DNA from 4 places in the Faecalibacterium wellingii genome. Region 4 is predicted to be linked to each of the others. Evidence: predicted binding sites of a transcription regulator. Region 4 holds the regulator's gene; each other region holds the start of a gene.
What was found. Region 4 encodes HrcA, which represses chaperone genes, less so after heat shock. Its sites were predicted from a motif close to TGTTAGCACTCNNNNNNNNNGAGTGCTAACA; they were not measured.
Positions count from the first base shown of each region.

Region 1: clpB (ATP-dependent chaperone ClpB) is a predicted target of HrcA. The motif match lies at 6,308-6,338, and genes of this name have one in related genera.
Region 2: MTP37_RS10710 (PTS transporter subunit IIBC) is a predicted target of HrcA. The motif match lies at 4,515-4,545, and genes of this name have one in related genera.
Region 3: MTP37_RS09655 (Hsp20/alpha crystallin family protein) is a predicted target of HrcA. The motif match lies at 1,753-1,783, and genes of this name have one in related genera.

Region 1 covers NZ_CP094473.1:369,878-378,002, reverse strand. The annotation lists gene MTP37_RS01805 (sensor histidine kinase) at 1-1,071, shown strand, start outside; gene MTP37_RS01800 (LemA family protein) at 1,200-1,769, shown strand; gene MTP37_RS01795 (HlyC/CorC family transporter) at 1,943-3,247, opposite strand; gene clpB (ATP-dependent chaperone ClpB) at 3,538-6,150, opposite strand; gene MTP37_RS01785 (DegV family protein) at 6,636-7,538, opposite strand; gene MTP37_RS01780 (adenylosuccinate synthase) at 7,583-8,125, opposite strand, start outside.
Region 2 covers NZ_CP094473.1:2,258,142-2,266,266, reverse strand. The annotation lists gene MTP37_RS10725 (glycogen/starch/alpha-glucan phosphorylase) at 1-1,991, opposite strand, end outside; gene MTP37_RS10720 (AraC family transcriptional regulator) at 2,285-3,142, shown strand; gene MTP37_RS10715 (LacI family DNA-binding transcriptional regulator) at 3,203-4,228, opposite strand; gene MTP37_RS10710 (PTS transporter subunit IIBC) at 4,760-6,442, shown strand; gene MTP37_RS10705 (endonuclease/exonuclease/phosphatase family protein) at 6,450-7,268, shown strand; gene malQ (4-alpha-glucanotransferase) at 7,285-8,125, shown strand, end outside.
Region 3 covers NZ_CP094473.1:2,022,429-2,030,553, reverse strand. The annotation lists gene MTP37_RS09670 (macro domain-containing protein) at 1-114, shown strand, start outside; gene MTP37_RS09665 (vWA domain-containing protein) at 206-865, shown strand; gene MTP37_RS09660 (ADP-ribosylglycohydrolase family protein) at 880-1,683, shown strand; gene MTP37_RS09655 (Hsp20/alpha crystallin family protein) at 1,917-2,381, shown strand; gene ade (adenine deaminase) at 2,562-4,301, shown strand; gene MTP37_RS09645 (DUF2200 domain-containing protein) at 4,301-4,684, shown strand; gene MTP37_RS09640 (sugar O-acetyltransferase) at 4,763-5,356, shown strand; gene MTP37_RS09635 (CatB-related O-acetyltransferase) at 5,494-6,135, shown strand; gene MTP37_RS09630 (HD domain-containing protein) at 6,191-6,682, shown strand; gene MTP37_RS09625 (NAD(+) diphosphatase) at 6,685-7,197, shown strand; gene MTP37_RS09620 (Fic family protein) at 7,336-8,125, shown strand, end outside.
Region 4 covers NZ_CP094473.1:224,398-232,522, forward strand. The annotation lists gene MTP37_RS01065 (ATP-binding protein) at 1-494, shown strand, start outside; gene MTP37_RS01070 (NifB/NifX family molybdenum-iron cluster-binding protein) at 1,808-2,218, opposite strand; gene MTP37_RS01075 (GNAT family N-acetyltransferase) at 2,240-2,485, opposite strand; gene MTP37_RS01080 (BaiN/RdsA family NAD(P)/FAD-dependent oxidoreductase) at 2,525-3,781, opposite strand; gene MTP37_RS01085 (stage V sporulation T C-terminal domain-containing protein) at 4,007-4,549, shown strand; gene hrcA (heat-inducible transcriptional repressor HrcA) at 4,938-6,011, shown strand; gene MTP37_RS01095 (nucleotide exchange factor GrpE) at 6,008-6,637, shown strand; gene dnaK (molecular chaperone DnaK) at 6,739-8,125, shown strand, end outside.

The sequences.
Region 1 (8,125 bases), 150 kb from region 4:
CTGCCGCTGTGGCTGCTGCTGGCCGCCATGACCCGCCGTGCGCTATGGTCGCTGGTATCCGTGCTGACAGCCTATCTGTGCTGCCAGCTGCGGCGCTGGGCCGCGCTGCTGGTCATTGCGCTGTTCCCGGCGGGCGGCACCGTACTGCAGGACGCCACCGAGCTGATCGTCACTCTGCCGATTCTTCTGGTGCTGATCCGCTGGATCGCACCGTCGGTGCGGGCACTGTCCCGCTCCCCGCTTTTGCTGCAGCTGCAATTCGGCATGATCCCGCTGCTGAGCTATCTCTTTGACTACTTTACCCGCATCTACACCGACCTGCTTTCCAGCGGCAACCAGGCGGCTGTGGAGTTCATGCCCTTTGTGTGCAGTCTGGCCTATCTGGGCTTTGTGCTGCACACCACACAGGAGCAGCAGCTGCGCAGCCAGCTGGAACAGACCCGGAACAGCCTGAACCTGCAGGTGACTCAGGCCGTGCGTGAGATCGAAGCCATGCGGGAGAGCCAGCGCAAGGCCAGCACCTACCGCCACGACCTGCGCCATCATCTGCAGTATCTTTCTGCCTGCATCGAGAACGGCCGCACGGAAGCCGCACAGGAGTACATCCACAGTGTGTGTGCTGAGATCGAAGCCAGCAAGGTGAATGTTTACTGCGAGAACGAGGCCGCCAACCTCATCCTCTCCTCCTTTGCTGCCCGCGCACAGCACGATGGTATCGATTTCCGGGTCCATGCAGCCATCCCGCTGATTCTGCCGCTGCCGGACAGCGATCTGTGCGTGCTGTTTTCCAACGCGCTGGAAAACGCCCTGCACGCCGGGCAGCGCCAGAAGCAGGCCGGAAAGCCCGCTGTTGTGGAGACCACCGCCTACGAAAAGGATGGCAGGCTGTTTGTGCAGATCGCAAACTCCTGCTCTTTCCCGGTCCAGTTCGACGCGCAGGGCATTCCCACCACCAGCCAGCCCGGTCACGGCCTTGGCGTGCGCAGCATCTGCGCCATTGTGGAGCAATACGGCGGCATGTACAGCTTTGCCCGGCAGCAAGATCAGTTTGTGCTGCGCATTTCCCTGTAAAAGGTCGATTCAATGCATTTTGTGGGCGGTTCATGCCAAATACCCTTCTGCCGCACATTTTGTGTTATAGTAAGCTCAGACGACTGTACTGCCGCCCGATTTTACTTCTTTGAAGGGAGGTCTCCTGTATGATATACGTACTCATCCCATTGCTGCTTCTGCTTGCAGTCTGGGTCGGCGCAGTATATCGCAGTCTCCGCCAGCTGGACGACAACATCAAAATTGCCATGGAACAGATCGGCTTGCAGCTTTCCTCCCGCTTCCGCGCACTGGAAGCGCTTCTGGAACTGCTCCGCAGCTATGGCCCTTCGGCCCAGCTGGTGCTGCCGCCGCCCTCCATCCATGCGCTTTCCACACCGGCACAGGTGCTGGAACAGGAGCAGCGGCTTGCGCAGGCCATGAGCTATGTGACCGCCGTGGCCGAGAGCCGCCCGGCCATCAAGGCAGACAAGACCTACCAGCGCTGCATCGAAGCGGCCAACTGCTACAACCGCATGATCTATACCAGCAGCCTGATCTACAACGATTCGGTCACACGGTTCAACAATACCCTGAAACAAAAGCATTTTGCCCCGCTGGCCGGGCTTCTGGGCTTTGCCCCGCGGGAATATCTGCAGTTTGCACCGGACGCCCCGGTGGTCTGCTCTGCCCAGCCCACCCCGCCCACGCAACCGCCCACTCAAAAAGAACCCGCCTGAGATCGCTCCGGCTGTGAGCACATAAAAACAAAAGCAAGTGCCGCACTCTTTTCAAAAACCAGCGTTTTTGATGGAGATGTGTGCACTTGCTTTTTTGTATCGTTCGGTCTTTCGGCTGCTGTTCCTGCTTGCCGGGCAGAATGCCCTGCACGCAGCTTATGGGAAGCCGCTTCTTATTTATTCGTGATCCGGTTGAAGCGCTGCCTGTCCTCTTCGTCCTTCTTCACCTCCGGCTTATCCGCCGGGGTCAGACGCACTTCAGTCACGCGGCGCTTGGCCGTGCGGGTAACGACACCGTCGTACTCGCCCAGCGTGAACCGGTCGCCCACCTTGGGCAAATGGCAGGTTTTTTCCTGCACCAGACCGTTCACCGTATTGGAATCGATATCCTCATCCTCCGGCAGGCCCAGCCTCTCATACAGGTCGTCCACACCGGCACTGCCCAGCACGATCCAGCTGCCGTCCGACTGCCTGCGGAAGTCCTCGGTCGCTTCGTCGTGCTCATCCCAGATCTCGCCTACCAGCTCTTCCAGAATATCTTCCAGTGTGATGATGCCCTCGGTGCCGCCGTACTCGTCCACCACCACCGCCATGTGGTGGTGCTGCTCGCGCAGGGTGCGCAGCAGCTGGGAGATCTGGGTGGAGCCGGTGGTATAAAGGGTGGGCTTCACAAGGTCTTCCAGCGTGGTATCCTTGCGCAGACGGCCAAGATAAAAGTCCTTTTCATGTACCACACCAATGATGTTGTCAATGGTGCCGTGGTAGACGGGCAGACGGGAATATCCCGATTCCGCAAAGGTATCGGCCACATCATCCAGCGAGAGGTCGTCCTCCACCGCGATCACATCCACGCGGGGCGTGAGGATTTCCTCCACCTCCACATCGTCAAACTCAATGGCGCTGCGGATGAGCTGGCTTTCCCGGTCGGTCAGCTCGCCGTCGTTCTCGGCCTCGCTGACCATGGTCATCAGCTCACCCTCGGTGATGGTGTCCTCCTCGGTGCTGTGGATGAAATGCCCCAGCAGGCGCTTCCACTGGGTGAACAGCCAGGTCAGCGGGGTGAACAGGATCAGCAGCAGGTTCAAAAAGGGCGAAACCGCCGTAGCAACCGTCTCCGGCATCTCCTTGGCAAGGCTCTTGGGAGTCACCTCGCCAAAGATCAGCACCACAATGGTCAGCACGAAGGTGGACACCGTCGCGCCCCGCTCCGGGTCCAGCAGGCGGGTGAACAGCACTGTGCCAATGGATGCTGCGGCAATGTTGACGATATTGTTGCCGATGAGGATGGTGGAGAGCAGCTTGTCGTACTTTTCCGACATAGCCAGCACACGGGCTGCTGCCGAATCGCCGTCCTCAGCACGGCTTTTCAGGCGGATCTGGTTCAGGGAAGAAAATGCGGTCTCAGAGGCGGAGAAAAAGGCGGAAAATGCCACCAGAATGATCAACGCCGCCAAAAGCGTAATACTGCCATCGTCCATAAAAAGGGAAATCACACTCAACTTTCTGTTTTTGTTTGAACCCTCTCAGGCATCGCGCGGCGATGCCTGCCCCTTCCACGCAGAAGGTGCTGCTGCCCGCGATATCGCACACTGGCGCAACGCGCCTGAGAGAGTTTTGGGATAAATGTTCTCACATACAAAAATGTGCTCCCCATCGTTGCTGTTCCGCGATGAAAAGCACATCAATGTTATTTGTAATCATACCATATTCTGTACGGTGGTGCAAGCTTTCTGGCCGCAAAGTCCGTACAAAACAGGTAAAATCCGCGTTATCGCAGGGTCAAAGCGCCGTTCTCGCAGTCTACCGTCAGGGTGTTGCCCTCGGTATAGCTGCCCTGAATGATGGCCTTGGCGATCAGGGTCTCCACGCGGCTCTGGATGAACCGCTTGATGGGACGTGCACCATAGACGCTGTCGTAGGCAGAATCGATGATGAAGTCCTTGGCGGCGGTGGTGACCTCCAGCTTGAGGTGCTTGCCCTCCTCCATGCGCTTGCGCAGATCCTGCAGCTGCAGATCCACGATCCTGCGCATCTCGTCCTTGGTCAGGCTCTTGTAGTAGACGATCTCGTCCAGACGGTTCAGGAATTCGGGACGGAACTTGCTCTTCAGCAGCTGGTCGATCTGATGCTTTGCTTCCTCGCTCAGCTCGTTGGAGCCGTTGGCGCGGCGCTGCTCCAGATCGTTCAGGATGATGTCGCTGCCCAGATTGGAGGTGAGGATGATGACCGTGTTCTTGAAGTCCACGGTGCGGCCCTGACTGTCGGTGATGCGGCCATCGTCCAGCACCTGCAGCAGGATGTTGAACACATCGGGATGGGCTTTTTCCACCTCATCGAACAGCACCACGCTGTAGGGCTTGCGGCGCACAGCCTCGGTCAGCTGGCCGCCCTCTTCGTAACCGACGTATCCCGGAGGCGCGCCGATCAGACGGCTGACGCTGAACTTCTCCATATACTCGGTCATATCGATTCGCACCATGTTGCGCTCGTCGTCAAACAGTGCCTGTGCCAGTGCCTTGGCCAGCTCAGTCTTGCCCACGCCGGTGGGGCCGAGGAACAGGAAGCTGCCGATGGGGCGGTTGGGGTTGGCGATACCGGCGCGGCTGCGCAGGATGGCCTCGCTCACCTTGGTCACAGCCTCGTCCTGACCGATGACCCGCTGGTGCAGCACATCGTCCAGATGCAGCAGCTTCTCGCGCTCACCCTCCACCAGTTTCTCCACCGGGATGCCGGTCCAGCGGGCCACGATGCGGGCGATTTCCTCGTCGGTCACGCGGTCACGCAGCAGGCTGTCCTCTTTCTTGGCGGCGGCGATCTTCTCTTCCTCTTCCAGCTGTTTCTGCAGCTGAGGCAACTTGCCATATTTCAGCTCGGCAGCCTTGTTCAGGTCGTACTCACGCTGAGCCTTTTCAATGTCGGCATTGGTCTGCTCGATCTGCTCACGCAGGGATTGCACCTTGCCGATGGCGTTCTTCTCGTTCTCCCACTTTGCCTTCATGCTGCGGAACTTATCCTGCAGCTCGGCCAGCTCCTTTTCCAGATCCTTCAGGCGGCTCTGGCTCAGGGCATCGGTCTCCTTTTTCAGGCTCACCTGCTCGATCTGCAGCTGGGTGATGCGGTGGGCCAGATCATCCATCTCGCTGGGCATGCTGTCCATCTCGGTCTTGATCATGGCGCAGGCTTCATCCACAAGGTCGATGGCCTTATCCGGCAGGAAACGATCCGTGATATAGCGGTCGGACAGGGTGGCAGCGGCGATCAGGGCGCTATCGTTGATCTTCACGCCGTGGAACACCTCGTAGCGTTCCTTCAGGCCGCGCAGGATGGAGATAGTGTCCTCCACGGTGGGCTCATCCACCTGTACTGGCTGGAAGCGGCGCTCCAGAGCGGGGTCTTTCTCGATATACTGGCGGTACTCGTCCAGCGTGGTAGCACCGATGCAGTGCAGCTCGCCCCGGGCCAGCATGGGCTTGAGCAGATTGCCTGCGTCCATGGCGCCGTCTGTCTTGCCGGCACCCACGATGGTGTGCAGCTCATCGATGAAGAGAATGATCTTGCCCTCGCTCTTCTTCACCTCGTTCAGCACACTCTTCAGGCGCTCCTCGAACTCGCCGCGGTACTTTGCACCGGCCACCAGAGCGCCCATGTCCAGACTGAACACGATGCGGTCTTTCAGGTTTTCGGGCACATCGCCGCGCACGATACGCTGTGCAAGACCCTCAGCAATGGCGGTCTTGCCAACGCCGGGCTCACCGATCAGGCAGGGGTTGTTCTTGGTCTTACGGGACAGGATGCGGATCACGTTGCGGATCTCCTGATCGCGGCCAATGACGGGGTCCAGCTTCTGCTTGCGGGCAAGGTCTACCAGATCCTGACCGTATTTCTGCAGGGCGTTGTAGGTATCCTCCGGGTTGTCATTGGTGACGCGCTGGTTGCCGCGCACTGCTGTGAGCTGCTGCAGGAACTTATCTTTGGTGATGCCAAAGGCACGGAACAGTTCTGCCGTGTTCTGATCCTGCTCATTCAGCAGGCCCAGAAACACATGCTCTACGCTGACATAGTCATCCTTCATGGCCTTTGCCTCGCGGGCCGCGGCGCTGAGCACCTTATCGGTGGCCTGCGAGATATAGACCTTGTCGGGGTCACGGCCGGAGCCGGACACCCGGGGCAGAGCCGAAAGCTTTTCGGCCACGGCGGCAGAAAAGCTGCCGGGGTCCACATTCATCTTTTGCAGCAGCTGCGGGATCAGGCCCTGCTCCTGCGAAGCCAGTGCGTGCAGCAGATGTTCGGGTTCCAGCTGGTTATGCTGATACTCCACAGCCAGCTGCTGCGCTGCCTGCAGAGCCTCCAGCGTTTTCTGTGTATATTGATTGGTATTCATAAAGTCAAGCCTCCATTCATACCGGAAGGTTTATTTTAGCGGACATGACAGCCGTTTGCTAAAATCCCGGCGCAGAGATGCTGCCGAACGGGAAGCAGCGGCTATTCTTCAGTTGTTTCACGGTTTCGTGCACCTCCTGCCGAACTGGTTTCGCTTGTTTTAGCACTCTATCTGTTCGACTGCTAAAAATATACTCCTGTTTTCCCACTTTGTCAATAGGGTTCATAAAAAGTTTGCAAATCATAATTTTCCCATTCAAAAGAATCTGCCACGGTCAGTGGGTCGGGAGTTTCTCTGAGGACCGTCCGCTGGGGTGGGACCCTGTTGCCGCAAGGCAATAGGGCGGGCGATGGAATGGCCCGAGTCGTGTCCGAAGAGAAAGCTGCCGACACGCGGGCCGATTCTACGATAGCAGTTTTATGTAAAAAAGTAAGGCACCGTACAGCTTTTTAGCCATACGGTGCCGTTCTTATTTTATAATGGTATCAGCCCTGCTTTTTCCAGCGGCGCATCACGCCCATGCCCAGCGCATAGGGGCCGGTGTGCACGGCAATGGTGCAGCCGATCTGCAGCAGGCCCACTTCGCACTGTGCGCCGGGGTACTTTGCACGCAGAGCCGCGCGCGTCTGCATCCACAGGCGCTTGCCCTCGTCGGCATCGTAGCCGTAGCCCACTGTGATGCGGTAGTCGTCCGGGGTGCCGCCGTGGGCATCCAGATAGTTCATCAGCTGCTCCAGCGCTTTTTCAAAGCTCTTCTGGCGTCCGCGGGCCACGCCGCCGGAGAAGATCTCGCCATCCTTGAACAGGATCATCGGCTTGATGCCCAGCATGTTGGCTGCACGGCCCGTCACCTTGCCGATGCGGCCGCCCTTGATGAGATAGTCCAGATTGCCTACCGTGAAGAAGATCTGGTTGGTGGCCTTCTCTGCTTCCAGCCATGTCACGGTCTCGTCCAGCGTGCAACCTGCGTCCCGCATGGCCACGGCGTTTTCCACCATGGTGGACTCGGTAACGGTAGCTGCCGCGCTGTCAATGACCTCAATGCGGGCATCGGGGAAATCTTCCAGCACCAGATCCCGGGCATTGCGGGCGCTGCCCACGCAGCCGCTCATCTTGCTGGTAAACACCAGACACAGCACAGCCCGGCCCGCCTCAGCATGGGCACGGAAGATCTGTTCAAAGTCCTCGATGGAGGCAAGGCTGGTCTTGGGATAGGCCGAGGGGTTGTCCACCATGAACTGGTAGAAATCCCGCACGGCGATCTCGGTGCCCTCCTTGCGGTAGTGCTCGCCGTCCAGCGAGACGTAGAAGGGCACGACCTCAACACCAAGCTGCCGGGCCGTATCCGGCGTCAGGTCGCATGCGCTGTCGGTAATGATATCAAACATCTGTGACGCTTCCTTTTCTGCAACATTCGGGGCTGCCGGGAACATCAGACGCGATGGATGTAAGCCTCACGCTCGGCACCCACCGAGATATAGGCGATCTTGCAGCCAACAGCCTTTTCCAGATATTCCACGTAGGCCTGTGCTTCCTTGGGCAGGTCTTCCCACTTGCGGGCCGCGGTGATATCGCAGTGCCAGCCGGGCAGGTACTCCACCACGGGCTGTGCGGTATCCAGAGCTTCACCCATGGGGAAGCGGGTGGTGGTGCTGCCGTCGGTCAGCTTATAAGCGGTGACCATGGGGATCTTTTCCATGTAGTCCAGCACGTCCAGCAGGGTCAGAGCAACTTCATCGCAGCCCTGGCAGAACACGCCGTAGCGGCTTGCCACCAGATCGATGGGGCCCACGCGGCGGGGACGGCCGGTGGCTGCGCCGTACTCGTGGCCAGCCTCACGCAGGTCGTGCTTTTCCTCTTCGGTCATTGCCAGCTCGGCAGTGAAGGGGCCGTCGCCCACGCAGGAGGAGTAAGCCTTCATGACGCCGATGGAGTTGTGCAGCTTGTGGCCCGGGATGCCTGCGCCGATGGGAGC
Region 2 (8,125 bases), 740 kb from region 4:
ATGGCGCGGCGGATGTTAGCATCCCCCTCCACCCACTGGGCGGGGTCGTAGTCACCCACGGCGTAGCGGTGGATGACCTGATCGGAGGTCTGGCCGAAGATATAGATGTTCTCCTCGCCCACCTGCTGGCTGATCTCCACATTGGCACCGTCCATGGTGCCCAGCGTCAGCGCGCCGTTCAGCATGAACTTCATGTTGCCGGTGCCGGAGGCTTCCTTGGAGGCAAGGCTGATCTGCTCGGACAGGTCGCAGGCCGGGATCAGCTTTTCGGCGGCGGTGACGTTGTAGTTCTCCACAAAGACCACCTGCAGCCACTGGGACACCTCCGGGTCTGCGGCGATGACCTTGGACAGAGTCAGCAGCGCATGGATGATGTCCTTTGCAATGGTGTAGGCAGGTGCGGCCTTGGCACCAAAGATGCTCACCAGCGGAGCAGCGGGCAGGTGCCCAGCCTTGATCTCGTAGTACTGATGGATGAGATACAGCAGGTTCAGCTGCTGGCGCTTATACTCGTGCAGGCGCTTGGACTGGATGTCGAACACGGCATCGGTGTTCACGCTCACCTTCTGGGTACGCAGCAGCCAGTCTGCCAGTGCTTCCTTGTTGGCCTTCTTCACGGCGGTCAGCTGGTCCAGCACAGCTTCGTCATCAGCAAAAGCCAGCAGCTTTTCCAGCTCGGCAGCGTCCTTGCGGAAGCCGGAGCCGATGTGCTGTTCCAGCGTGGCGGTCAGGCGGGGGTCGCATTCCAGCAGCCAGCGGCGGAAGGTGATGCCGTTGGTCTTGTTGTTGAACTTCTCCGGGTACAGCTCGTAGAAGCCGTGCAGCTCGGAATTCTTCAAAATCTCGGTGTGCAGCGCCGCCACGCCGTTGGTGGAGTGGGTGAAGTGGATGTCCATGTGGGCCATGTGCACCCGGTCGTCCTTGTCGATGATGGCAAGGCTCTCGTCCTTGGTGCGGGTGCGGGCCAGCGCGTCCAGCTTTTCGATAATGGGCATCAGCTGGGGCACAACGGCATCCAGATAGGCGCGGGGCCACTTTTCCAGCGCCTCGGCCAGAATGGTGTGGTTGGTGTAGGCGCAGGTCTTTGTGACGATCTTTACGGCTTCCTCAAATTCGATGCCCTTTTCGCCCAGCAGCCGGATCAGCTCCGGGATGACCATGCTGGGGTGGGTGTCGTTGATCTGGATGGCGGCGTAGTCGGCCAGATCATGGTAATCGCAGCCCCGGGCGGCACACTCGGCCAGAATCAGCTGGGCACCGGCAGAGACCATCAGGTACTGCTGGTACACCCGCAGGCGGCGGCCTGCCTCATCGGAATCGTCCGGGTAGAGGAAGAGGGTCAGGTTCTTGTCGATGGCAGTTTTATCGAAGGCAATGCCGTCATGGACGATGCTCTCATCGATGGTGTCAAGGTCAAACAGGTTCAGGGTGTTGGTGCGGCCCTCGTAGCCAGTGACGGCCAGTTTGTACAGCCGGGCGGTGTACTCTTTGCCCGCCAGTTCCACCGGGTAGGTGATGTCGGTCTTTTCGGCCCAGCTGTGGGCGGTGAGCCACGGGTCGGGCTTTTCGTTCTGCACGCCGTCCTCAAAGGACTGATGGAACAAGCCGAAGTGATACCGCAGGCCCACGCCGTCGCCGGGCAGGTTCAGCGTTGCCAGAGAGTCGAGGAAGCAGGCAGCCAGACGGCCCAGACCGCCGTTGCCCAGAGAGGGTTCCGGCTCCACCTCTTCGATATCGGAAAGGCTCTTGCCGGCGGCAGCCAGTGCATCCCGGGCTTCATCGTACAGTCCCAGATTGATGAGGTTGTTGGACAGCAGCTTGCCGATGAGAAATTCGGCGCTGATATAGTACAGCTTGCGGCCGGTGACCGGCTGCACACGGTCGGCGCTCTTCTGCCGGACGAGTTCCAGCAGCGCGAGATACAGCTCCTGATTCGTGCAGTCCGCCAGCGGCTTGCCCGTGAGACCCTGTAACGTTTCGGTAAAGCTCATAAATGCATCCTCCTTTATTAGAGTGTATCTGAAAAGTCGAAAATTTAGTCTGTTTCTACAAGCACAGCCGGATCTTGCGTGAAACAGCCTTGAGATCCACAAAGGATCCCTGTGGCTCTTTGCCTTAGAGCCCGCTTGTGCTTGCGGAATATTCATCATTTTCTTTGTTTTCAGATACACCTTGCGGAAAACAGGTTTGACATCTGTACTTCCAGATATACCACATAAAACAATCAAAATCTTGCCTAAAAAGCGCAGACTGTGGTACAATCCTATCATCAGGAGGTGAAACGATGCAAAATCAGGCATCTTTGCAGGAGACCAAGCAGCACGGTGCCGTGCGGTTTCCCTTCAATCTGTATCCCTGCACCATTCCGGGGGACTTTCCGCAGGTGGCGCTCCACTGGCAGGAGAGCATGGAGCTGGTCTTTGTCAAGCGGGGCACAGGGCTGGTGCAGGTGGGCGCTGAAAGCTGCCCGGCCCGCATGGGGGACATCTTTATTTTTACGCCCGGCACCCTCCATGCCCTGCGGCAGGCCGAGGGGCAGTGCATGGAATACGAAAATATCATTTTTGAGCTGGAGCTTCTGGGCGGCGCAGAGGACCTTTGTGCCGAGAAATATCTGCTTCCGCTGCAAAGCGGGCGCCTGTCGCTGCCTGCGCGGCTGACCCCGAACGATTTGTGTTATCTGCAGGCCGCCGCCTGCCTGCGGGAGGTGGAGGATGCCAACCGTGCCAAGCTCCCCGGCTATGAACTGCAGGTCAAGGGGGCGCTGCTGCGGTTTCTTGCCCTGCTCCTTGCACAGGGCCGGCAGCGGCTTGCCGCCGAGACAGCCGACACCCAGCGGCTGAAAACGCTCCTGCAATGGCTCTCGGCTCATTATGCCGAGGCGCTCCGGGTCGCGGATGCCGCCGGGGTCTGCTCCTTCAGCGCCAGCCATTTTATGCGGTGGTTCCGGCAGATGACCGGACAGAGCTTTGTGGCCTTTCTGAACGAGTACCGGCTCAACACCGCCGCCGAAGCGCTGCAGGCCACGGATGAGACGGTTCTGACCATCGCTTCCCGGTGCGGGTTTGAGAACCTCTCCTATTTTAACCGGGCGTTCAAGGCACACTTCGGCATGACGCCCCGGGAGTACCGGAAAAAATAAGCAAAACGAGGCCGTTCTGCCTCTCTGGAAAAGAGAGGAAACGGCCTCGTTTTTTGCACATCAGACCTCCGGCGGCGGGCAGCAACTCTCCCGTGGGATGAGCCGGTGCGGCACGATGATCTTGGTTGCCAGAAGATTCGGGTTCTCGATGTGGTTGATGGTCTGGCTGGCCGCTTCCATGCCCAGCTGGTAGGGGTTCACGTCCACGGTGGTCAGCTGCGGGCTGGTGATGCGGGAGAACAGCGAGTTGTTGAAGGAAACGATGGAAAGGTCTTTCGGGACGTGCAGCCCCAGCTTGCCGCAGAACTGTTCCAGCACCACAGCAAGAATATCATCGCTGACCAGCATGGCGGTGGGGCGGTCCGGCGCGGTGAGCAGGGCCTTCAGCGTTTCTTCGTACGCATCGTTCAGGGCGTCGATCTCCACGCAGTCCTGCTCGCGGGGGGTGATGCCATGCTTGAGCAGGGACATCTGGTAGCCGCGCTTACGCTCTGCCGAAAACAGCATGGCATTGCTGACACCAAAATAGGCAATGCGGCGGTGGCCCATCTCATAGAGGTAGTCGGCGGCTTCCTCTCCGGCAAGGGCGTTGTCGTTGTCGATATAGATGGTCTGGTTGGCGGACTGTGCTGCCTTGCCCACAATGACGTGGAGCAGCCCTTCGCTGCGCAGATAGGCTGCCACAGGACAGTCCTTTTTGGAATAGAGCAGGATGAAACCATCTGCCTGCGCGTTGGCCACCATGCTCTGGATGGCGTCCAGAACCTCTGCATCGTCCTGCCCGGTGATGACCGTGTTCACATACCGCCGCTGGTTGCAGAACTGCCCGATGCCGCGGATGATCTCCAGATGGAATGCATTTTCGTAGACGTCCCGCTGGGAGGAGGGCAGAATGATGCCGATGGTCTTGGAAAAAGCTTCCACTGGTTCGGCTTCAAAGTTCGGCTCATAGCCCAGCTGTGCCATGATGCGGCGCACCCGCTCCTTGGTGTCCCGGCTGATGGAAGGGCTGTCCTTGCAGGTGCGGGACACCGTGGAGGGGGAGACCCCCGCTGCTGCGGCGACATCCTTGATGGTAACTGCCATGATCTGTTCCTCCTCGACATACAAGGAAATCAATTTTCCTCTAAAGGCTTCCCCCGGAAGGGACAGATTCTCCCCGCGCCGGGGAGAAATGTCACCGTAGGTGACAAAGAGGGGAGCAGCTGTCACCGCAGGTGACTGATGAGGGCGCAGGACAACAGCATTTTGCTCTAAATACCCCTCATCCGGCGCTACGCGCCACCTTCCCCCCAAGGGGTGAAGGCTTTTGCTCTGGGTCAAGCATCAAAAGTTGATTTCCGTGTCTGATATATTGCTTCTATTGTAAAGCCGTTTGCACGCAATGTCAATGTTTGCGCAAAGAGTTGCGCAAATCGTGCAATGCGTCACTCTGCGTATCTTCGACAACTTTCACAAAGAATCCTTTGCTGTGTTGTAGAAAACGTAGAAAGTTTATTTTTGCCATAGAAAACTCTTGTAAAAATTGCGGAGTTGGATTATTCTTGTTGCGTAAAGTTACGCAAACGTGGCGCAACACTTGCGTAAAACGATGCAAAAGGAATAAGGAGGAACATCATGGCAACAACAAAAGCGGCTCCGGGCAAAAAGGGGCTCATCAACTTCGACTTTTTACAAAAGCTGGGCAAGGTGCTGATGACGGTCATCGCCGTCATGCCCGCTGCCGGTCTGATGATCAGTCTGGGCAAGCTGGTGCAGATGGGCGGCGGCGACATCGCAGCAGTCATGACCATCGGCACCACCATGGAGAACATCGGCTGGGCAGTCATCAACAACCTGCACATCCTGTTCGCCGTGGCCATCGGCGGCAGCTGGGCAAAGGAGCGCGCCGGCGGTGCCTTCGCGGCAGTGCTGGCATTTGCCCTCATCAATGTGATCACCGGCAACATCTTCGGCGTCACCAGCGCCATGCTGGCAGACCCCAATGCCGTGACCCACACCCTGTTCGGGCAGGAGATCGCCGTCAACGGTTACTTTACCTCCGTGCTGGGTGCTCCGGCCCTGAACATGGGCGTGTTTGTGGGCATCATCGCCGGTTTTGTGGGCGGTGTGGCTTACAATAAATACTACAACTTCCGCAAGCTGCCGGATGCACTGGCTTTCTTCAACGGCAAGCGCTTCGTGCCCATGGTGGTCATTGCCTACTCGGTGGTCATTTCCATCGTGCTGTCGCTGTTCTGGCCTGTCGTCCAGACCGGCATCAACAACTTCGGCATCTGGATCGCCAACTCTTCCGAGACCTCTCCCGTTCTGGCTCCGTTCATCTATGGCACGCTGGAGCGTCTGCTGCTGCCCTTCGGTCTGCACCACATGCTGACCATCCCCATGAACTACACCTCCTTCGGCGGCACCTACACCATCGCCACCGGCGTCAATGCAGGCAGTCAGGTATTTGGTCAGGACCCGCTGTGGCTGGCATGGGCCAACGACCTCATCAACTTCAAGAAGGCCGGTGACATGGCTGCTTACAACAACCTGCTGGCTACCGTTACCCCCGCCCGCTTCAAGGTAGGCCAGATGATCGGCGCTACCGGTCTGCTGCTGGGCATCGCACTGGCCATGTACCGCCGTGTGGACGCCGACAAGCGCGCAAACTATAAGTCCATGTTCATCTCCACCGCACTGGCCGTGTTCCTGACCGGCGTCACCGAGCCGCTGGAATTCATGTTCATGTTCTGCGCCATGCCGCTGTACATCGTGTACGCACTGCTGCAGGGCTGTGCGTTCGCCATGGCAGGCATCATCCATCTGCGCCTGCACTCCTTCGGCAATCTGGAATTCATCACCCGCATCCCCATGTCCCTGCAGGCCGGTCTGGGCGGCGATATCATCAACTTTGTGATCTGCGTGATCGCATTCTTTGCAATCGGCTACGTTGTGGCTTACTTCATGATCGGCAAGCTCAAGCTGGCTACGCCGGGCCGTCTGGGCAACTATACCGATGACAACGCGGACGATTCCGCTGCCGATGCAAAGACCGAGAAGAAGGCCGACAAAAAGGCCGACAACGGTCAGGCCGAGCGCATCATCGCCCTGCTGGGCGGCCGTGAGAACATCGTGCTGGTGGATGCCTGCATGACCCGTCTGCGCGTTACTGTGAAGGACCCCGCCAAGGTGGCCGACCTTGCCGCATGGAAGGCTGAGGGTGCCCTGAGCCTGCTGGTGAAGGGCGACGGCATTCAGGCTGTGTACGGCCCCAAGGCAGACGTTCTGAAATCTGATATCAACGATATTTTGTAAAAAAACTATGAAACTGCTGACTTTGAATACCCACAGCCTCATCGAGCCGGACTATGAGGCCAAGCGGGAGATCTTTGTAAACTTCATCGCAGTGGAGCAGCCGGAGGTGTTCGCCCTGCAGGAGGTGAACCAGACCGCCGCCGCTCCGCTGCTGGGGGACGCTCCGGCAGGGTACTATCCCTGCCCTGGCAATAGGGTGCCGCTGAAAGCGGACAACCACGCCGCCGCGGTGGCCCGGATGCTGGAACAGCGGGGCGTGCACTACTACTGGAGCTGGCTCCCGGCAAAGGTCGGCTACGATATTTACGATGAGGGCGAGGCGGTGTTCAGCCGTGCGCCCATCACCGCCGCCGAAAACCTGCTGCTGAGCAAAACAAACGATTACAGCAACTGGAAGACCCGCCGCACACTGGGCGTCTGTGCAGGAGACGTCTGGTATTACACGGTGCACATGGGCTGGTGGAAGGACGAGGAAGAACCGTTTGCTGCCCAGTGGGAAACGCTGTCGCAGGCAGCGGGTGCAAAACAGACCGCCTTTCTGCTGGGGGACTTCAACAGTGAAGCCGACGTGCGGGGGGAAGGCTATGACCTCATCCTCCGCAGCGGCTGGCAGGACACCTATCGTCTGGCGCAGCAGCGGGATGATGGCTACACCGTTGTGCAGGCCATCGATGGCTGGCGGGACGCCCCGGATGCGGCGGCAAAAAAGCGCATCGACCAGATCTGGTGCTCCCGAGCAGCAGCCGTAAAAAGCAGCCGGGTGGTGTTCAACGGCTTGCAGGAGCCACAGGTATCGGACCATGCAGGTATTTTGATCGAGTTATAAAGGAAGGTAAACGAAGATGCAGAGAAGTGCAGGCATTTTGCTGCCCATCAGCAGTCTGCCGTCCCCTTACGGCATCGGCTGCTTTTCGCAGGAAGCATACGACTTTGTGGACTGGCTCAAGGAAGCCGGGCAGACCTACTGGCAGATCCTGCCGCTGGGTGTTACCAGCTACGGCGACAGCCCTTATCAGAGTTTTTCTGCCTTTGCGGGCAATCCGTATTTCATCAGTCTGGATGCACTGGTGGAGGAAGGGGTGCTGACTGCCGACGAGTGCAAAAAGGCAAACTTCGGCCGCAAGGCAGACGACATCAACTACAGCCGCCTGTATACCGAGCGCGGCCGTCTGCTGCGGCTGGCGTACTCCCGCAGCGACATCGGCCACAACGAAGTGTTTACAGCGTTCTGTGAGAAAAACAAGTGGTGGCTGGATGATTTTGCCCTGTTCATGGCGGTGAAGGACCGCTTTGAGGGCAAGCCGTGGATCGAGTGGGCCGAGGACATCCGTCTGCGCTGGCAGCTTGCCATGGACTACTACCGCCGGGAGCTGTATTTTGAGGTGGAGTACCACAAGTATCTCCAGTTCAAGTTCGACGAGCAGTGGCGCAAACTGAAAGCCTACGCCAACAGCAAGGGCATCCAGATCATCGGCGATATCCCCATCTATGTGGCGCTGGACTCAGCAGATGCATGGGCAAACCCGGGGCTGTTCCAGCTGGATCAGGAAAATCTGCCCACGGCGGTGGCGGGTGTTCCCCCGGATGGATTTTCGCCCACCGGTCAGCTCTGGGGCAATCCGCTCTACCGCTGGGAAGCTCACCGCGAAACCGGCTATCAGTGGTGGATCACCCGCCTGTGGT
Region 3 (8,125 bases), 980 kb from region 4:
GATGGCTCCAAGCGGGACTGGATCGTGCGGTATTGCCTGGAACACAAAATCTATAACATCAATCAGGTCAATACGCTGCTGTTTGAATACGATCAGGAACAGCTGGGTGCGTAATTTGTCGCCTGCCCGTTGACCTTTTGCCCTCCGGTTTGTGGTATCCTTTTGCCAACGAAAGCGATACACCACAAAACGGAGGGCATTTATTATGAAGAAAAATCTTACCGAGCTTGTTTTCATTCTGGACCGCAGCGGTTCCATGGGCGGGCTGGAGCAGGACACCATCGGCGGGTTCAACGCCATGCTGACCCGGCAGAAGGAGCAGGAGGGCGAGGCCAACGTGACCACGATCCTGTTCGACCATGAGGTGCAGCTGCTGCACGACCGTTTCCCACTGAAGGCTGTTGCACCGCTGACCGAAAAGGACTATTACGTCCGGGGCTGTACGGCGCTACTGGACGCCATTGGCTACGGCGTGGAGAAGATGGCGAACATCCAGCGCCATCTGCCGGAGGACGAGCGTGCCGAAAAGGTCATCTTTGTCATCACCACGGACGGGCTGGAAAACGCCAGCAAACGGTTTAGCTATGAGAAGATCCGCCGGATGATCGAGCGGGAAAAAGAGCAGTACGGCTGGGAGTTCCTGTTCCTCGGTGCCAACATGGACGCTGTGAAGGAAGCTGCCCGCTTCGGCATCTCGTCCGACCGGGCTGTGCGGTTTGAGAATGACGCACAGGGCGTGGCGGTCAACTACCACGTTGTCAGCGAGGCAGTCTCCCGGATGCGGGAAGCACCCTGCTGCGCGTCCATCGGCGCAGAGTGGAAAGAACAAATCGAAGCTGATTTCCAGAAGCGGCATCACGGGTAAGGGAGGAAACAGCCATGTTAGGAGCAATCTTGGGTGACATCGTGGGCAGTCCCTATGAATTTGACCACAACAATTACAAGCACAAGGATTTTCCGCTGCTGAGCGAGAAATCGCACTTCACCGATGATACCGTCATGACCGCTGCGGTGGCAGTTGGTCTGATTGACGGAAAGGGTCTGCCGGAGAGAACATTTTGTGCAGTGCAGCATGAAATGCGGTTCTGGGGCCGTGAATATCCCCATGCCGGTTACGGCGGGATGTTCCGCCGGTGGCTGCACGCAGAAAATCCGAATCCCTATGGCAGTTTCGGTAACGGCTCGGCTATGCGGGTGTCGGCAGCGGGCTGGCTGTTCGATACGCTGGACAAAACGCTGGAAATGGCAAAAGTGACCGCTGAAGTCACCCACAACCACCCGGAGGGCATCAAAGGCGCGCAGGCCACGGCGGCAGTGATTTTTCTGGCCCGTACCGGCCACAGCAAGCCGAAAATCAAACAATATGTGGAGCAGACCTTCGGTTATGACCTGAACCGTACCTGCGATGAAATTCGGCCGACCTATCATCATGTGGAGACCTGTCAGGAAACTGTGCCGGAAGCAATCATTGCTTTTCTGGAAAGCGTCAGTTTTGAGGATGCACTTCGCAATGCGGTCTCTCTGGGCGGCGACAGCGACACCCTTGCCTGCATCACCGGCGGCATTGCCGAAGCTTTTTACGGGATGCCGCAGGAACTGCGGGACGAGACTTTGAAACGTCTGCCGGAGGATATCCGGGAAGCATATGAACTGTTGTGCTTCATGATTGCCAAGATGATATAAAATACGATGATGCGACTGAATTTTGAAAAGATTGCATGGGATTTTATAAAAGTATTATTCTTTTATGAATTTTAGCACTCTTCTATTGACACTGCTAATTAACGGTGCTATAACAGTGGCGTGCTCAGGAGGAAGGGCAAAAGGAGAGCCGCAAGGCTCCCCGGAAAGCCCTTCTGAATGGACGCTTCAGATTTTTTGCCCCGACCCGAACGCCGGGATTGGAGGAATGATTTATGCTTATGCCGACTGTTTTCCATGAAAACCTGTTCGATGATTTCTTCGATCCGTTCTGGAATGACGCTGCACTGGAACGTATGATGAACCGTGAGGCTCGTGATACCTTTGGTAAGCGCGGTGCAAACATGATGAAGACCGATGTCAAACAGACGGACAACGGCTACGAAGTAGCGGTTGACCTGCCGGGCTGCAAGAAGGAAGACGTTCAGATGGATCTGAACGACGGCTACCTGACCATTCAGGCAGTGCGCAGCCACAGCAACGATGAAAAGGATAAGAAGGGCCGCTATCTGCGGCGCGAATCCTTCTCCGGCACCTGCGCGCGCAGTTTCTACGTGGGCGATGTGAAGAAGGAAGACATCCACGCAAAGTTCGAGGATGGCGTCCTGCACGTCGAGCTGCCTGCTCCTCAGCAGACGAAGGCTTTGCCTGAGAACCCGAACCTGATCGAGATCGAGTAAAACGCCGGTCGTGTGCGCCAAGGCACAACGCACATAAGGTGGCCCCGGAGAGCTGTAACAAGCCCTCCGGGGCCATTTTTGTTTCCCGACATCTTTTCCGTAGCGGCAAGGCGTGGTAGAATAATGGCAGAACCAATCCACAGGTGAGAAAATCGAACTTCAGAGAGAGGAGATGTTTCTATGCAGTCTGATGAGCTGAAACGCCGGATCTCGGCAGGCAGAGGAGATGCTTTGGCTGATCTGGTTTTGAAAAATGCCAGAATCGTCAATGTGTTTACCGATGAGATCGACACCGCTGATATTGCCATCAGCGGAAATTCGATCGTGGGCGTGGGCACGTATCATGGCCGGAAAGAAGTTGATCTGCACGGCAAATATGTCTGCCCGGGCCTGATCGATGGGCATATTCACATCGAAAGCTCCATGCTCTGTGGTCCGGCTTTCGAGCAGGCAGTGCTGCCCCACGGTACCACTGCAGTGGTCACAGACCCACACGAGATCTCGAACGTTGCGGGGCTGGAAGGCTTGGATTTCATGCTGGAAACGACAAAAAATCTGACCCTTTCGGTTTATTTCATGCTGCCCTCCTGTGTGCCGGCCACGGATCTGGATGAATCCGGTGCGGTGCTGAACGCAGAACAGCTGCGGCCTTACTACGGCAATCCCCGCGTGCTGGGGCTTGCGGAACTGATGAACGCCTATGGAACGGTGCGCTGTGACCCGAAGATCCTGCAGAAGATCCGCGACTGCACCGAAGCGGGAAAGATCGTGGATGGCCATGCGCCGCTCTTGAGCGATAAGGACCTGAATGCTTATATTGCGGCAGGCGTTCAGTCCGATCACGAGTGCTCCAACATCGAGGAAGCCATGGAAAAACTCCGGCTTGGACAATATATCATGGTCCGGGAAGGAACGGCTGCCAAAAATATGGAGGCCCTGATGCCGCTGTTCCGGGAGCCCTATTGCAGCCGCTGTATGCTGGTGACAGATGATAAGCACCCCGGTGACCTGCTGGACAGCGGACACATCGATTCCAACATCCGTAAAGCGATCCGGCTGGGCGCAGACCCAGCAGTGGCCGTCAAAATGGCAACGCTGGTCCCGGCACAGTATTTTGGGTTCAAGCAACGCGGTGCCGTAGCACCGGGGTACCGGGCAGATCTGGTTGTGGTTCCTGATCTGGAATCCTTTACGGTCGAACAGGTTTACAAGAATGGCACGCTGGTGGCCGAGCACGGAAAAACGCTGAAACCCGCACCGTTTGACATCGACCGTGTGAGATTTTCCCACGTTATGGATTCCTTTGATCTGGATGAGATCACACTGCAGGACCTGGAACTTCGGGAAAGCGGGGAGCAGGAGCGTGTCATCTGCCTGAACCGGGGCGAGCTGCTTACGGAGGAAAAAATCATCCCGTTCCAACGGCATCCGGGCAAAGCTCCCGGTGTGGACCCGGAACACAACATCGTAAAACTGGCCGTTTTTGAGCGGCATCATCACTCCGGCCATGTGGGCATTGGCTTTTTAGGAAACTTCAGCCTGAAATGCGGAGCCGTTGCATCGAGCATCGCACATGATTCCCATAACCTGATTGTGGCAGGGGACAACGATACCGATATGATGCTGGCCGGCAACACCGTGCGGAAAAACAAAGGCGGACTTGCATTTGTGGCAGATGGACAGGTCGTGGCAGAACTTGCGCTTCCGGTGGCCGGATTGATGAGCACCGAAAGCGCAGAGAGCGTTGCGGCGAAAATGCAGGCGCTGAACGATGCCCTCAAGGCACATGGTGTAGCGGAAGACATCGGCATTTTTATGACCCTCGCCTTCGTCAGCCTTCCGGTCATTCCCAAACTCAGACTGAATACATACGGCATCATCGATGTAGCGCAGCAGAAAGTCGTTCCGGCTGTTTTTTAATAGGCAATAACAAAAATACTGCCGGAGACCGACCCGAATGGTCTGTCTCCGGGCCATTTGCAAAAATATATCCTATGCTGGTGGCAAAGGCAGTCCGCAAGGGGCGGACGCAGGCAGAAGTAGATGAAATTATTGGGTGGCTGACGGGTTACAGCGCCCCGCAAATTGAGGCTGCGGTGCAGAATGGAACGCTGTATGGAGATTTCTTTCGAGATGCTCCGCAGCTCAATCCGGACCGGGTGCTCATAAAGGGCAGCATCTGCGGCGTAAAGCTGGAGAGCATCGAAGAGCCGCTGATGAAGGAGATCCGCTATTTGGACAAGCTGGTGGATGAGCTGACTAAGGGCAAAGCGATGGAGAAGATCAAGCGGACAAACAAATGAGGAAAAGCAGCCTATTATACACCGACAGAGAATGTGGTATAATCCTTGAAAAAACACTGTATGGAAAGGACAAACATGATGAACGCTCTGGATATTATGAAACGCCCTGCCGCCTACGTCAGCGGCTATGAAAACACCCCCACGGAGGAACAGAACCGTGCAAAGCAACTGTGCTGGGAGTACAACCGCACCGCTCCTAACGAACAGGAAAAGCGGCGCAGTATCCTGCAGACCCTGCTGGGCACCTGCTCTCCCATGACCGGCATTGAGCCAGATTTCCACTGTGACTATGGCTTCAATATCCATACCCACGGCTTGGCGGTCATCAATTATAACTGCGTCATTCTGGATACCTCTCCGGTAAACATCGGAGCAGGTGCCTTTATTGCCCCCGGCGTATGCCTTGCCTGCTCCGGTCATGCCATCGACCCGGAGCAGCGCAGCCACGGCATTGGCACCTCGGCACCCATTACGCTGGAGGAAAACGTCTGGATCGGCGCAAATTCCACCGTCTGCGGCGGCGTTACCATCGGGGCAGGCTCGGTTATCGGGGCGGGAAGCGTCGTCACTCATGACATTCCCGCCGGCGTCATCGCTGCGGGGGTGCCCTGCAAGGTGATCCGCCCCATTACCGAAAAAGATAAGTTCAAGCCGGAGGATATTCTGTTCTGAGAAATTCAGATTGGAAACGCTGGAAAAACATACGCACAAGCCCTCCGGGGACATTTTTGTTTTTCGCCATGCTTTTCTGTGGGGAGAAGGCATGGTATACTGAAACCTACAACTCGGAATTTGAAGAGGTAGTTAAGATGAAAGACGGAAAACACCCCAACCCCAATACAATCCATCCAATTGCAGGGTATGATAAAGAAATATATGCGAAGCCGACGATTACAAATCCGAATATTATTGTCGGGGACTTTACTTATATTGCCGATTCGGATTTTGAAAGTCATGTTTCACACTTATACGAGTGGAATGATGACAAACTCATCATCGGAAAGTTCTGTCAAATCGCCGCCGGAGTTGAGTTTGTGATGAACGGTGCAAACCATCAGATGAACGCCGTCTCTACATTCCCGTTCTATACCTTGGAGGGATGGGAAATGTCGCCGCCTGCAAAGACGGATCTGCCATTAAAAGGAGATACCGTTATCGAAAATGATGTTTGGATCGGGCAAAATTCGGTAATCCTTCCCGGCGTTCACATTGGAGATGGTGCAATCATTGGTGCAAACAGCGTTGTGGGAAGTGATGTTCCACCATATACGAAGGTCGTTGGGAATCCTGCAAGAGCAATTCAAAAACGCTTTGACGATAAACTGATTGAATTGCTGCTGAGATTCAAGTGGTGGGATAGGAGCATTGACGAAATCAACCGGCTGATTCCAATCTTGACTTGCAGTGATTTGGATAAAGTGAAAGCTGAAATCAAAAAGCAATTAGGCTGACAACTTCGCGTTTATCAAGGTGAACATTTAAGTATTAAAAACGGGAGTGGAACAAATGATGACCATTGCACAGATCATGGAAAAGATGATCGCCTTTTCCGAAGGGAATATCCATGACATCACGCACCTAAGCTGCGTGTGGACCTATGCCAAAACCATTGGTGAGCTGGAGGGGCTGGACGCAGACACGCAGTTTATTCTGGAGGTGGCGGCCATCACCCACGATATCGCCTGCCCGCTCTGCCGCAAAAAGTACGGCAACACCAATGGTAAATATCAGGAGCAGGAGGGTGCCCCGCTGGTGCGGGAGTTCTTGGCGGATACCGGCATGACAGCGGCACAGATCGACCGTGTGGCCTATCTGGTAGGGCACCACCATAGTCCGGCGCAGATCAACGGCATTGACTATCAGATTCTGATTGAGGCAGATTATATCGTCAATGCGTCCGAAAGCGGGTACGACCGGCAGGCAATCCGAACCTTTATGGAACATACGATGAAGACGGTCGCAGGTATCCGGCTGACGAAAACAGTGTTTGGAGTGTAAAAATGATTCAGAAGCATTGCTTTGAATGCGGTACGGCATTGATTGAAAAAGAACTGGAAGAAGAGGGCATTGTGCCTTATTGCCCGAAATGCCAGCAATACCGGTTCCCGATGTACAATGTGGCAGTCAGCATGATTGTTGTGGATGAGGAAACCGGGAAAATTCTGCTCATCCAGCAGTACGGCAAGCCCTCTTATATTCTGGTGGCTGGATATGTGAACCGCGGTGAGGCAGAAGAACACGCCGTGGTGCGGGAAGTCCGGGAAGAAACCGGGTTGGAAGTAGAGCACCTCCGGTTCAACCGTACCAAGTTTTTTGAGCCGTCCAACACGCTGATGTGCAATTTTACGGCTTTCGTCAGAACCGCAAAGGCGCTGCATATCAACCACGAAGTGGACCGCTGCAAGTGGTTCACCCCACAGGAAGCCAAAGAAAACATCCGTCCCAACAGCCTTGCAGCGGAATTTTTGAATGCGTATCTGGACGAAGTGGGGAATAAGCCGATGGAGATGTGATCCGTGACGGAACCACGGGAATTTTGACGGAGAGTATGGAAAAAAGTTGGTTCGGCCTGTTTCGGTTGACTTTTTTATAAAGAATCGGTATATTGATACTATATAGTATCAATAAGTATCAACTGCGAGGTGGACAGAATGGATGGGGCACAGTTTGCCAAAATGCTTTCAGATAAGCATTTGTTTGAACTCAATCGGATGGAATACAAGTACTCGACTGTCAGCGTCAAAGAATTTGCCGAATTGCTGCAGCAAAACTTTGCGCAGCCTCTGCCGTTGACTGATTTTTCTGGAAATAAGCTGTTTTACCTGCCGAACCTCGCGCAAATTTCAACAAATGGTATGAAGCAGTTGCTCTCTGTCCCTGTCAGTGGACAAAACTTCGGTTTGTCGGCGATGACCGAGGAAATTTATGCTACTTTTCAAATTGAAAGTATCCGCTCGACCCGCAGCAGTATCCGTTATATCCTCGATGGTTATGCCCCTCGTGATGAACAAGAAGCCCGCATCTATGGTATGAAGCGCGGACTGGAGTTTATCGCGAATCGTCAGAATACGATCACCGAGCAGAATCTGCATCACCTATATCAGATCAGCACAGGGGATTATCTCCCGGATGAAGATCGATTACTGCCAAACCACTTTTATCGGCATGGCGAGGTTTTTATTGTGGGCGGTGAAGAACCCAGACCGGGACTTCCGGCAGAGCGGCTTCCCGGTGCCATGAAATGTCTTGTCGATTTTGCGAATGCCAATGACGGCATCAATGAGCTGCATAAGGCTGCCATTCTGCACTTTGCTTTTGCGTACTACCACCCCTATTTTGACGGGAATGGACGCACTGCACGGCTATGTCACCTCTGGTATCTTGTTCAGCAGGGCTATCCTGCGGCACTGTTCACGCCGTTTTCCCGATACATCGCTGAAA
Region 4 (8,125 bases):
TCATTCGCTTTTGGTTCCGCTATGTGTACCCGTTCAAGGGAGAGTTGGAACTGGACAACCAACAGATCGTGCTGGACGAGATGGGCAAAGACTTTAAGCAAAAATTTGTGGCTTTCGCTTATGAGAGCATCTGCCGGAATATCTTTGCGGAACTGTGCCGAAAGGGGCAGATCGAATTTGCGCCCTCACGCATTGGCTCTTACTGGCGCAACGACAACGAGGGAGACACAGAGATCGATGTTGCAGCGGTGGACCATCAGCATAAGCGGCTGTTCCTCGGTGAGTGCAAGTACCATGCGAAACCTGTGGATGTGGCGGTCTACGCTGCCTTGCAGGAAAAGGGGCAGTCCAAAGAACTTACAGCGGCGTTTAGTGGCTACAAAATTGTGTATGGGCTGTTCTCCAAGAGCGGTTTTACAGATCGACTGGTGGAGATGGCAGCGGAGAATTCCAACCTGATTCTGATTCAGGAAGATGCAGTTTACAAGAAATAATATAATCCGAATTATCATAAGTTTAATTATATTATTGCGGGATTTTCTGTGCGCTATGTTTAGCGACCTTGAGCCAAAATGTAGCATCCTTTGGGCAAGATTTAGCAACTATGTCTTAAAAATAGCAATCTCTGAAAAAGTTTAGCAGGTGTTCATATCTCATGGGGTACGGAAAGTGTGGAAAGTAACGCGGAAAGTGCGGAAACTTGCCATATAAAAAAGCAGAAACTTCTTTCCCCAAATGGCAACTTCTACGCTAAATGTGGCAACTTTATCTCAAAAAATGGCAACCTCCATGCTAAAAGTGGCAAGTGACATATACAAAATGCCATTATACAGAATGCCCACTCCCCTGAGAACTTCTCAGACGAGTGGGCATTCTTCTTTCCATGTATCAAATTTACCTTTGTGGTCACTCAAATCGCCATCAAGTCAGTGGTTAAAACTATCATTTTTCATTTGTCCCAGAGTAAGTGCACGGTTTCTGCACTGTTTTTGCACGGTTTCAAGGGATGCAATGGGTACTCTGATTTGCAAAATATGACAAAGGGTGCAGAAATTACACAGTGAAAAATCACGATGCTTTGCACAAAAATGACGTAAACTCGAAACTTCTAAAATCAGAGTGTTCTGCCCGGTGGGCTCTTTTAATCAGAGGGCCAGGGATTCGAGTTCCCTCGAACACACAAAAATCACACGAAGAATCGTAAGATTCATCGTGGAATTTTCCGCTTTTCGGGGTTCTGCACACTTTTGCACACCGGCGGGAAAGCCGTGTTTTTCCTTGCATTGTCTGCATTCTGTGCATCGTGGCGGAACTTGTCGGGGCGAGGCCCCTCCATCTTGCTGGCGCAAGACCGTTCTGTTACTTAAAAGCCCCACTGGGGCTTTCATTGCTGCGCTCGCAAACGCGAATCTTTCCATACTTTTTTCAGGCGAACAGCAGGCGGGTGAACTCACGCCGCTGGTCGGGGTTCATCTGCCGGACAACCTTCAGCATCCCTTCCGGGGTGATCTGGATGCCGTCCGGCAGATTTTCTTTTACCGGCACAGGAAAAAGCTGTCTTGAGCATATGTGGGTCGCTGATATGGAGTTTGCCGTTGCTCCTGAGATCGTGGATAGCAGCCCTCCGAAATCACCGTTTTCTCTGCACAGAAAACAGGATCACGCTTCTGATTGAAATATTACTTGATTTGAAACCGAATGTTAATTTCTGCGAGAAAATGAGCCGTGTATTTCAAACAAAAAACCGCCTACATCACAAACGATGCAGGCGGTTTTCTCGGGGGAGTAAAACGGAAATCAAAAAGTGTTAGTGACAATTTCCGGTACAACCACCCTTGTCCTCATGGCAGGAATGAGAGCCGCAGGTGTGCCCCTCCTCATGGCTGTGATGGTCGCAGTGGGCATTTGGATCAAAAACAAGATTTCCTGCAAGGTAATCCGCAACAACGCTGTCAGCTGCGCCAGAAATGCCGCCAAACAGCTGAATCCCGGCCTGTGCAAGAGCGTTCTGCGCACCGGCACCAATACCGCCGCAGAGAACGACATTTACACCGTTCTGAACAAGGAAGCCCACCAATGCACCATGGCCTTGACCATTGGAAGAAACGATCTCACTGCTCAGAATTTTGCCGTTTTCTGTATCGTAGATTTTGAACAGTGCGGAGTGGCCAAAGTGCTGGAACACCTGACCGTTTTCGTAAGGAACTGCGATTTTCATAGCTGAATCTCCTTTTGCTTTTTAGCGTTTATCAGAATAATTGCAAATTTGGATGGCCGCACCATGCTCCATCCGCTGAAAGCCGTGCTTTTCATAGATCGGGACATTCTTTTCGTCCTCTGGCGTCCCCTCGATATATAGGTAGTTCTTATATTTTTCTTTGATACGTTCCAGCATCTCTCCGGCAATGCCTTTCCCCTGATAATCAGGATGTACCAGCACATAGTGAATTGTTTTGTTACTTGGTGGTGAACGGAACGGCAGCAATATGCGGCGGTGCTGCTCATCATTTCTGCTCCCGGACGGCTATTTTTTCCGCTGCCGCTGAACACGGCGGGCGGCGTCCCGCCCGGCTGCGATCCCGCTGCCGAAGGCCCAGTGCAGATTGAAGCCGCCACAGCTGCCGGCGCAGTCCAGCGTTTCGCCCACAAAATACAGGCCCGGACAGCCCTGAAACTGAAAATGCGCATCCACTTCCCGCAGCGAGAGCCCGCCGCCAGTCACCTGCGCCTGCTTCCAGCCGCAGGGGGTCAGGCCCTCAAAGCGCCAGTGTTTGGCGGTGTGGGCCAGTTTTTGCCACTGCCCGGCGGTGAGAACGGCGGGAGCGTTGCCGTCCCTCAGCCCGGCGGCAGACCACACAGCGCAGCCCAGCTTCCGGTTCAGCAGACCCAGCCAGAACCCGGCAGGGCTGTCCCCTGCCGTCTGGGCGGCATGAGAACGGAACAGGGCGGTCAGCGCTGCTTCGTCCAGCGCCGGAAAAAGATCCAGCTCCACCGCAGGAGCCTTTGGACTGCGGCCCGGTGCCAGCAGGCCGGACAGCTGCATGATGCAGATGCCGGAAAGGCCATAGTCGGTGAACTGCACCTCGCCGGTCTCTGCGGCCAGCACACGGCTTCCGTCCAACAGGGAGGCCGCGGCCTTGGCGCGGATGCCGGCCAGAGTCTTGTTGGGCTTTGCGCACTGCAGAGCGGTCAGGCAGGGGTACAGCGGCTCCGTTCTGCCGCCGCACTGGGCGGCGAACCGGGTGCCGAAGCCGTCGGTGCCGAACTGCGGCCCGGCGGCACCGCCCATGGCGCAGATGACGGCATCCGCACGCAGGATCTCGGTGCTGCCCTCTGCCGTCTCGAACTGCACAGCGTAGCCGCTGCGGCTCTGGCTCAGGGTGCGCACGGTGCAGCCGGTGCGCAGCTGCACATGGTGCTGCGCAAGGTGGTGCTCCAGCAGGGCCAGCACGTCCGCTGCCTGATTGGAATAGGGATAGATGCGCCCCGCTTCGTCGGTGCGGGTATAGAGCCCCAGAGCGCGGAACCAGCCCAGCGGGTCGGCTGCGTTCACAGCGTCCAGCAGCGGGAGCAGCGCCGCCGGGTCGGCTGTGAAATACCGCTCCGGCGCGATGCCGGTGTTGTCCAGATTGCAGCGGCCGTTGCCGGTGGCCAGCAGCTTTTTGCCCGGCCTTGGGCTGCGTTCCAGCACGACCACCTGCGCGCGGGGTGCACTTTGTGCGGCGGCCAGCCCGGCGGCCAGCCCGGCGGCACCGCCGCCAAGAATGAGGATGTTCGGCATCCTGACACCTGCCTTTCTCAGCAGAATTTCAGAAGCTGTCCTCATAAGCAGGGTGCTGTGCTTATGAAAACGGCTTTTTGTATCATTGTAGCAGAACCCTGCCGGAAACGCAACGAAGGGGCAGCATTCGGCGCAGGTCTTTTTGCGCGGGGCAGCAGGTATAAATTGCCCGGGCTGACAGATACTAGAGGTGCAGGCATTTTCAAGGAAACGGAGGAGCCAACAATGAAAGCAACAGGTATCGTGCGCCGCATCGACGAGCTGGGACGGGTGGTGATCCCTAAAGAGATCCGACGCACCCAGCGCATCCGCCGCGGCGACCCGCTGGAGATCTTCACGACAGGCGACGGCGAGGTGATCTTTAAAAAGTATTCCCCCATTGGCGAAATGAACGCAGTGGCGGCCCAGTACACCGAGGTGCTGAGCAAAAGCTTTGCGCTTACCACCTTTGTAGCAGACCGGGACCGCATCCTCACGGTGAGCGGGAGCGGCCGGCGGGAGCTGGCCGACCGCAGCATCAGCCAGCCGCTGGAAAAGCTGATGGATGGCCGCAGGCTGTACCAGTGCGAGGGCGTTGCGGAAAAATGCATCCTGCCCTGCGAGGGCTCGCCCCGGGTGGTGCTGTGCGCCGCACCCATCATTGCGTCGGGCGATGTGATCGGCGTGGTGGGGCTGCTGACCGAAGACCGCACCGCTGTGCCGGATGCCGCCCAGCTCAAGGCGGTGAATGTGGCGGCAGCGTTTCTGGCCAGACAGATGGAAGAGTAAGGCGGGACGATTTTGAATGCGCGCCGCGCTGCTTTGCGCATATTCAGCGGAAAAATTATTTATAATAGAGCAATGCCGGGCGGTCTGCAGACCGCCCGGCATTGCGTTTTCACGGGTGGGGTCGTGGCGGCAAACGGCATTTGCAGTGCTGCTTTCTGCAAAAGCGCGGCGCAGCGGGAAGCGGGCTTGCCCCCTCAGACGCTTTGGCAAAACCGGAAAGCCTGACGTACTGCCAAGGTCACATCCCTTTTTATGACAGAATTATGAATCTTTGATAACATTTTTCCAAGGGGCTTGACAGCACCGGAAAATTGGCTATAATGGTCTTAGCACTCAGGAACAAGGAGTGCTAAACAAACAAAGCGAACGCAAAAAGGAGGCAGGCGCTATGACGATGGATGCACGCAAGCAGCGAGTCTTGCAGGCGATCGTGGCGCTGTATGGTCTCGAAGGCGAGCCCGTTGGCAGCAGCGTGCTGGCAAACTACTTTGACATGGCAGTTTCCAGCGCAACGCTCCGCAATGAAATGGCGGCGCTGACAAAGCTGGGCCTGCTGGAGCAGCCCCACACCAGCGCGGGCCGTGTGCCCAGTGCCAAGGGCTACCGCTACTACCTTGATAATCTGCTGACCGACGATCAGCCGCTGGACCGCGTGAGTCGCGCCCGTGTGGATGCGGTGTTCGCAAGCCTCGACCACGAGCCGGAAAAGCTGGCGCAGGGCGCAGCCCGGGCGCTGGCCGCCATCAGCGGCTGCACCGCCGCCATCAGCACCCCGTGTGCAGAGGATCTGTGCATTGCCCACTATGAAGTCGTTCAGGTGGGCCGCAGCGCAGCCGCTGTGCTGGCCGTGACAACTGCCGGTTACGTCCGCACCCGTGTGGCGCGGGTACGCACCGGCCTCTCCCGCGAGAATGCGGCGGCTCTTGCCGCATTGCTGAACCGAAACCTCACCTTTGTGGCGCCGGTGGATCTTTCGCCCCGGCTGCTGGCAGAGCTGTGCAGCCAGATCGACCCGGAGCTGGTGCCTGTCATCAGCGCGGCGGCGGCTATCCTGCAGGATTCCGTCAAGCCTCACGTATTTCTGGGCGGTGAGCAGTATCTGCTGGACTGGCCTCAGCTGGACGGCAAGGTGGGCGACATCCTTACCCTGCTGAACGACGAAGAGCAGGCCGCTGCCCTGATCGCTCCCCCGACAGACCGCAGCGAGAGCGTGCTGCTGGGCGAGGATCTGGAACCGCAGATCCCGGGCCTGTGCATCGTGAGTGACCGGTATCTGGTGGGCGGAGGCCTGTGGGGCTCCATCGCACTGATCGGCCCCACCCGGATGCCCTTCCAGAAACTGATGCCGCTGCTGCATTACTTTGCAGACCAGCTGGGCGAGGGCATGAGCGGCAAACGAAAAGACACCCCACAGGCTGCCGTACCCCGGCGGACTGTGATCTATAAGGAGGATCTGGAATGAGCGAAGAAGCAAAAAAGACGGCTCCGGCTCAGGAAGCGGAGCAGCCCGAAACGGCTCCCGAGGAGAAGGCCCAGCAGGCAGCACCCGAACAGGAGCCTGCTGCTGAAGCTGCCGACCCGAAGGATGACAAGAAGAAGGATGGCGGCTGGTTCAACAAGAAGGCCCGCGAGCTGGAAGCCGTAAAGGCAAAGCTGGACGCGGCCGAAGCCAACGCTGCACAGGCCAAAGACCAGCTGCTGCGCATGGCTGCCGAGTACGAGAACTACCGCAAGCGCTCCACCCGCGAAGCCGACCAGAAGTTCAACGATGGCATTTCCTTTGCGGTGAACCAGATCATTCCCATTCTGGATACGCTGGAGATGGCGGCCAACGCCCCCACCACCGACGAGAACTACAAAAAGGGCGTGACTATGACGCTGGACAAAGCTGCCAAGGCGCTGGACGTCCTCCATGTGGAGGAGATCGAAGCGCTGGGCAAGCCCTTTGACCCCAACTTCATGAACGCGGTGCAGCAGATCCCCGCCCCGGACGGACAGGAGAGCGGCACCGTCATCACGGTCTACCAGAAGGGCTACAGGCTGGGCGATAAGATCGTCCGCCATGCGACCGTTGTGGTGGCCGAGTAACAATGCAGAAACCCGCAAGGGTTTTGAATATAACATCCGCTTAGCAACATTTGAGCATCACATAAACAATACGATTTGTTCTTTCGAGAGGAGTTTTCATTATGAGTAAGATCATTGGTATCGACCTTGGTACTACCAACAGCTGCGTGGCTGTCATGGAGGGCGGCGAGCCCGTTGTTATCGCAAACTCTGAGGGTGCACGCACCACCCCGTCTGTGGTCGGCTTTACCAAGACCGGCGATCGTCTGGTGGGTCAGGTCGCAAAGCGTCAGGCCATCACCAACCCCGAGAACACCGTCGCTTCCATCAAGCGTTTCATGGGCACCGATCACAAGGTGACCCTGAACGGCAAGGAGTACACTCCCCAGCAGGTCAGCGCTATGATCCTGCAGAAGCTGAAGGCTGACGCCGAGGCTTATCTGGGCGAGTCCGTCACCGAGGCCGTCATTACCGTTCCTGCCTACTTCAACGACAGCCAGCGTCAGGCCACCAAGGACGCAGGCACCATTGCGGGCCTGAACGTCAAGCGTATCATCAACGAGCCCACTGCCGCTTCTCTGGCATACGGCATCGATAAGGAAGAGGACCAGAAGATCATGGTCTACGACCTGGGCGGCGGCACCTTCGATGTGTCCATCATCGAGATGGGCGACGGCGTTACCGAGGTTCTGGCCACCAACGGTGATACCCATCTGGGCGGCGATGACTTCGATGAGCGCGTCATCAACTGGATGGCAGACGCATTCCAGACCGAGAACGGTATCGACCTGCGCAAGGACAAGATGGCCGCTCAGCGCCTGAAGGAAGCTGCCGAGAAGGCAAAGATCGAGCTGTCCAGCGCAATGAGCAGCCAGATCAACCTGCCCTTCATCACTGCCGACGCTACCGGCCCGAAGCACTTGGATATGACCCTGACCCGCGCAAAGTTCAATGAGCTGACCGCTGATCTGGTGGATCGCACCATGGGCCCCGTCCGCAAGGCTCTGCAGGATGCAGGCCTGCGTCCCTCTGACCTGAAGAAGGTCCTGATGGTCGGTGGTTCCACCCGTATCCCCGCTGTCTACGATGCAGTCAAGAAGGAACTGAACTGCGAGCCCTTCAAGGGCATCAACCCCGATGAGTGCGTGGCTGTGGGTGCTGCCATTCAGGGCGGCGTGCTGCAGGGCGACGTCAAGGGCCTGCTGCTGCTGGATGTCACCCCGCTGAGCCTGGGCATTGAGACTCTGGGCGGCGTGTGCACCAAGATCATCGACCGCAACACCACCATCCCCACCCACAAGAGTCAGGTGTTCTCCACCGCTGCCGACAACCAGCCCTCTGTTGAGGTCAACGTGCTGCAGGGCGAGCGTGAGTTCGCACGCGACAACAAGAGCTTGGGTGTCTTCCATCTGGACGGCATTGCTCCGGCTCCCCGTGGTGTGCCTCAGATCGAAGTTACCTTCGATATCGATGCAAACGGCATCGTGAAGGTCAGCGCAAAGGATCTGG